DNA from 2 places in the Bacillus arachidis genome. Region 1 is predicted to be linked to the other one. Evidence: riboswitches for the same ligand, from Rfam matches in the RefSeq annotation. Region 1 holds a riboswitch; the other holds the start of a gene.
What was found. A riboswitch is a leader RNA that binds a small molecule or an ion and turns the genes downstream of it on or off. The one in region 1 is predicted to bind thiamine pyrophosphate.
Positions count from the first base shown of each region.

Region 1 (3,431 bases):
CGCGGGCACTCTTAGCCTCATCTCAAATTCAATTATTGATATAAGTGACTACCCGCTTCTTTAAATTCTTCCGCTTTCTCTTTCATACCTTTTTCAATTGCTTCTGTTGTTTCTAAATCATTTTCTTTTGCATACTCACGAATGTCATGTGAAATTCTCATACTACAGAACTTCGGACCACACATCGAACAGAAATGAGCTGTTTTTGCCCCTTCTGCTGGTAATGTTTCATCGTGAAAATCCATTGCGCGTTCGGGATCTAAAGATAAGTTAAATTGATCGCGCCAGCGGAATTCAAAACGAGCTTTTGAAAGTGCATCATCACGCTGCTGCGCTGTTTTGTGTCCTTTCGCAAGGTCAGCCGCATGCGCCGCAATTTTATACGTAATAACCCCTTCACGAACATCATCTCTGTTCGGCAAACCTAAATGCTCTTTCGGTGTCACATAGCAAAGCATTGCTGTGCCAAACCAACCAATCATTGCTGCACCAATCGCAGATGTAATATGGTCATAACCAGGTGCAATATCCGTTGTTAAAGGTCCGAGTGTATAGAACGGTGCACCTTGGCAAATCTCAAGCTCTTTATCCATGTTTTCTTTAATTAAGTGCATCGGTACATGACCTGGCCCTTCAATCATAACTTGAACATCATGCTTCCAAGCAATTTTTGTTAACTCACCAAGCGTTTCAAGCTCAGAAAATTGCGCCTCATCATTTGCATCTGCAATCGAACCTGGACGTAATCCATCTCCTAAAGAGAAAGAAACATCATATTGTTTCATAATTTCACAAATCTCTTCAAAATGAGTGTATAAGAAGTTTTCTTTATGATGGAATAAACACCACTGCGCCATAATGGACCCACCGCGTGAAACAATTCCTGTCGTACGTTTTGCAGTGATTGGAATGTAACGAAGCAGCACACCTGCATGAATTGTAAAGTAATCCACACCTTGCTCCGCTTGTTCAATTAACGTATCACGATATACTTCCCACGTTAAATCTTCAGCAATTCCATTTACTTTTTCTAGCGCTTGATAAATTGGTACTGTTCCAACCGGTACAGGAGCGTTACGGATAATCCATTCACGAGTTGTATGAATGTTTTTCCCTGTTGATAAATCCATAATGGTATCTGCGCCCCAGCGAGTTGCCCATGTCATCTTCTCTACTTCTTCTGCAATGGAAGAAGAGACAGCAGAGTTTCCGATATTCGCATTTACCTTCACATGGAAATTGCGGCCAATAATCATCGGTTCTGCTTCTGGGTGGTTAATGTTTGCTGGTAAAATAGCGCGTCCTTCTGCAATCTCTTTACGTACAAATTCAGGCTCTACCCCTTCACGAATCGCAACATATTCCATCTCAGATGTGATGATCCCCTTACGAGCATAGTGCATTTGCGTTACATTTGCTCCTTTTTTTGCGCGAAGTGGTTTACGATCCATTTGCGGGAACACAGGTGTATGATTAGATGCGACTTTCACACCATCATCTTCCGGCTTAATTTCTCGTCCTTCATACTCTTCCACTTCTCCGCGCTCAACAATCCAGCGACGGCGAGGCGATGGAATTCCTTTCTCTAGCTCTACTTTGTACTTAGGGTCTGTGTACGGACCACTCGTATCATAAACACGAATTGGTGGATTTGGTACACCGTTTGTATCACTTTGTTCAATCTCACGCATTGGTACTTTCATACCTTCATGCGGCCCATCAACATAAACTTTCTTACTCCCTGGTAAACTCGACTTCAATTCAATTTGTTCAGCTGAAACAGATTGCTTCATAATTTGTGTTTCCTCCCCTTTATCATTTCAGGCAAATCTAACTTGCACCGAATCTTGAGCCAATTTCTGTGCAACTCGATTCTCACTTCAGCGACGTTTTGCCGCTTTCGGTTTACTTAAGATCCAGCTTGAGCGGCTAGAATGATCGTTGGCTTCGTTTCTTCAACTGAGGTAAAACACACCTCTTCGGCTGAAACTCCATCCCCCTCCCATTCTGAAAGAGCCGCTTTCGCCTTACTTGTGACAAGGACAAGAACTAGTGGCCAGCGCATGCCAAAATAAAAAGAGCCAGATCCATAGTAAAACAAGGACCTGGCTCATAAAGACATAGTTATGTAAAGCCGTTAACTTCCCTACGCTGGTACGAGCCAGATCAGGTCCAAAGGGTTAAGAAGTTATCGCGCTTCTCTCTCAGCCTAAGCATCACTTAGGCACCCCTAGTTTATCACTGATTTAATTTTCAATACTTTCCCATCATACACGATAATCAGAAAAATGCAAAGGCATGAGTTGCAATTTTTATCTATCGTTTTTTTGTCTGCTAATCGATATACCTGATAGAACCAATGATTATTAGCCCTCACCAATCGGGCTCTTATGGGCAGTTGATCTATCACCTAGCTTCTTTGTTTCCGCTAAATTTTGAGGTGGGAGCCAAAACTTATTCATGTTCAAATAAAATCATATCATCCGTCTACAATTAATAGAGATTTCTACTTATTACACGGATTATAATACGGTTTCGTGTTATAATTTTCTAAAAATTACTATTTTTATATATTTTATTTATAAGAACAATTCAGTTAAAGTCAAAACACATAAAAAATTAGTCATATTATTTATGCACATATATCAAGTATAGTTTAGATCAGGAGTGAAATTATAATGGGGTGTTTGGGGTCTATCTTCAGGTTTATATTTTGCGCAATATGTATTATTTTTGTCTTTTGGTTTGGAGGCACGTCAATTATGGCCTTTTTTTCTGCTCTGTTTGGGGGCAGTTGGATGCACTTCTGGACATTATTTTCTATCTGGGTTGTTGCCAATTACGGAATCGGTTGGCTGTTTGAAGTTCACTGGAAAGATGAGGACGCGGGCGACGAATTCTTTTTAAATTTTATTCTTTTTATCAGCATACTTATTTATAGGGGAGTTAATAAACTTGGGAGAGTGTTCATCCGAGGATGAATAGTCTCTCAGCGTAACCATTTAGTTAAGGTTATGAAACAAGCCAGGTGCTTTCAGCACCTGGCTTGTTTGTGTTAAGTTGACGGCTTATACCCACCTAAAAGCTTACGGTATCATCCACGTTAAATAGTAGGCTTGTACATATGTCATAATCCCAACAATCACTACAAAGAATAGACTATGTTTTACTGTAAAGCGGAATAAATCAGATTCTTTTCCAGCAAGTCCTACTGCTGCACACGCGATTGCAATCGATTGCGGAGAAATCATTTTACCCGTTACACCACCTGTTGTATTTGCCGCAACAAGCAGTACTTCTTTTACACCAACTTGCTGCGCTGTAATCGCTTGTAAGTTGGAGAATAGTGCGTTTGCTGATGTATCTGATCCTGTTAAGAATACACCTAGCCAACCAAGGAATGGTGAGAAGAACGGGAATAATCCACCTGT
Region 1 covers NZ_CP127376.1:4,614,181-4,617,611, forward strand. The annotation lists gene thiC (phosphomethylpyrimidine synthase ThiC) at 33-1,793, opposite strand; TPP riboswitch at 2,127-2,242, opposite strand; gene lldP (L-lactate permease) at 3,087-3,431, opposite strand, start outside.

Region 2 (3,431 bases), 330 kb from region 1:
GGGTGGCAGAGCATAAGAAAGAGTATTATTTTCAGGCAATGGAAAAAGAAGTCGATAAGATGGATATGTTAATTTTGGATATGCTAGAGTTAGCTAAATTTGAGTCTGGTACGTATAAAATGAAAATGGATATTTTTTATATTGATGGAGTTATTGAGCATATATGTGAACAACTATCATTAGAAATAGCGAAAAAAGAATTGAATGTTCATAAATGCCTTTTGCCAATCGAAGTTGTTGCAAATCAACATCGTATCGAACAAGTAATTATAAATTTTGTAACGAATGCAATCCGTTATACACCTGAAAAAAAGGATATTATTATTTCTATAAGAGATGAACTGAATCGAATAAAGATTTGTATAGAAAATAAAGGCGCTCATATTGAAGCGGAACAATTAGATAAGATTTGGGATCGGTTTTATCGGATCGATACAGCTCGTCAGCGCTCAAAAGGTGGAACAGGACTGGGGCTCGCCATTTCTAAAAATATTTTAGAACTTCATGGTGTGGAATATGGTGTAGATAATACAGTAGATGGTGTACTGTTTTACTTTTATTTACATAAAAAAGTGTAGAAACGAAATTCTACACTTTTTTATTATTTCTTAATTTTATTTTGATAGCATCTTTACTTTATCTTTATATTCTACACGTATAATTTATATAAAAAATAAGGTTTACAAGGAGTAGATTAGCCATGAATAGTAATTTACTAAGTGTAATGGTATTTATATTCTTATGTGTATTTATTGTTTTTATTATTGATATAACTCATTAAATAAAAAATAAGATTGCCATTTAGGCAACCGTATTTTTTGAATTCAAATTATGTGCACCAATACTTTTAAATAAGCGTGGAGCTGTTGTAAATAGAAGCATTAGTAAAGCTGTACATAAAGCGAAAGAACCAAGCATTGTACTACCGTTCACAATCAATGAATAAAGAACAGCTGATTGTCCAGGCGGTGCGTATTTCCCAAAAAAGATAACCCCGGCAATAAAATGACAGAAATAACGTGCTAAGCTACCAATGAGTGTAGCAATAACAATATAGACCATTGCTTTCTTACCTTGATTATTCGCCATTGATTGCTGAATAGGTTGATAAAATAATCCAGCAAAACCGATAAAAGCAAATGCAACGAAGTACTCAATAAACGCTTGAACTGGCGTTAAAATATAAGCATCTCCGAATACAATTTGCAGTAGCCCCCAAATTAAGCCACCGAAGAAAGCTGTTTTAAATCCCCAGCGGTATGCGATAATAAAAATAGGAATCATAGCAAATGAAATGGAACCGCCTGTTGGAAGTTTAATCGAGATTGGTAAAATGTCGATGATTAAGGCGAAAGCTGCAAGGATTGCAGATTCAATCATCGCTTGTAAATTGGTGTTACGCATGTTCTTATTCCCCCTAAATCTAAGTTGCACAAAAAAAGAATAATTTACCATAGGGAGATATGAAATACGTAAGTAGAAAATGATGAGGTATATGTATTTCGACGCTTGCACAATTCCTACGTTAGCATTAACTAACAGGTTCTAAGGGTCGGAACGAATTGTTCCCTCTCAGCAACGAGGCTCCCCCTGTGATAACGAGATTCTTTATTTGTTAGGTTCAGTGTAATCGAAATGGATGAGAATGGCAAATGAATCTGTTATGACAATTATTTAAATATAATTGTGCAAAAATGTTAATAACTATGAAGGGAAAGCTATAGTACTTGATTCATAGAATATGATATAATTTTCATGAAAATAATTATCATTCTCTTCGAGGGGGAAGATTATGAGTTTAGTAGATATTAAAATAGGTGAAACAGTACTTGTAAAAAATATACAATCGTTAGATAAGTTATTAAAGCGTAGATTAGCTGCGTTTGGTCTTTCAGAAGGAAGTGAACTTCGTATGAAACAAAAAGCAATGTTTAAGGGACCGTGTACGCTAGAGTGCCGTGGACAATTAATTAGTATTCGTCATTGTGACGCGAAAATGATAAAGGTGGAATTAGCGTGAATAAAGTTGCATTGCTAGGGAATCCGAATACGGGGAAAACATCATTATTTAATGCGCTAACAGGTTCTTATGAATATGTAGGAAACTGGAGCGGGGTAACAGTAGAAAAGAAGGTCGGTAAGTTAAAAGGTAAGCAAGGGACATTAATTGATTTACCAGGTATATATGATTTAAATCCGGTTTCTCGTGATGAAGGTGTTGTTACAAATTTTCTACTAACAGAAGAATTTCATCATATGTTAAATATTGTTGACTCTTCTCAATTTGAGCGCAATATGCATTTAACATTGCAACTATTAGAATTTGGTAAACCAGTTTCTATCGGTTTAAATATGATTGATGTAGCAAAGCAGCGTGGAATTATTATCGATGTGAACAGGTTATCAGAAATATTAGGAGTAACAGTTGTTCCTGTTGTTGCGAGAAGTGGAAAAGGCTGCAAAGAGTTACTTGCAACCCTACATGAGAGTAAGCAAAAAGAGCAAAAGCCCTTCAGTATTTCATATGGTAAACAAATAGATGCAGGAATTGCAGATATCATGGAGTTTTTAACTAAGGAAAATTATGAGAATCCAAGGTGGCTTGCACTTCAATTTTTAAGCAATAATGAAGTAGTAGAACAAGAAGTAAAGAAATTGCCGGTGTATGAAAAACTTATAGCGATTCGATCAGAATTAGAGGAAGAAATTGATGTAACGCTGGAACAACATATTTATCGTTCACGTGCAGCGTATATTGAAAAGTTAAAAACAAATGTGATTCAGCATGAGAAGGAAGGGAAAATTCCTTTTTCAGAAAAAATTGATCAGTTAATCACACATAAAGTTTTAGGACTTCCAATCTTTTTAGCTGTTATGTTTTTTATTTTTCAGGTTACGTTTACGTGGATTGGAACACCTTTATCGGATATGCTGGATGAATTTTTCAGCGGTCAACTCACCGATTGGGTAACAGCGGGTTTAACAACTATTGGAGCCTCTGATTTTATTCAAGCGCTCGTTACAGAAGGAATTATTGCCGGTGTTGGTGCTGTATTAGTATTCGTTCCACAAATCTTTGCATTATTTTTCTTTATTTCGTTATTAGAAGACTCAGGATATATGGCTCGTATTGCAGTTGTGATGGATCGTATTATGGAATTCTTTGGTTTAAATGGGAAAGCATTTATTCCAATGATTATCGGTTTTGGTTGTAACGTTCCAGGGATTATGGCGGCAAGAACGATTGAACAAGAGAAAGAGAGGCTACTTACAATTTTAGTAACGCCGTTTATGTCTTGTTCAGCACGTTTACCGGTATATGCATTATTCGCGGGAGTCTTTTTCCCTCATAACCAAGCGACTGTTGTATTTTCTTTATATATTGCTGGTATTGTTCTTGCTTTGCTTGTTACAAAGGTAATGTCTCTTAC
Region 2 covers NZ_CP127376.1:4,287,579-4,291,009, reverse strand. The annotation lists gene QRY57_RS23735 (sensor histidine kinase) at 1-578, shown strand, start outside; gene thiT (energy-coupled thiamine transporter ThiT) at 802-1,404, opposite strand; TPP riboswitch at 1,500-1,601, opposite strand; gene QRY57_RS23725 (FeoA family protein) at 1,793-2,020, shown strand; gene feoB (ferrous iron transport protein B) at 2,017-3,431, shown strand, end outside.
Region 2: it holds a riboswitch for thiamine pyrophosphate, as region 1 does, so the genes downstream of both, thiT (energy-coupled thiamine transporter ThiT) here and thiC (phosphomethylpyrimidine synthase ThiC) in region 1, are expected to answer to the same signal.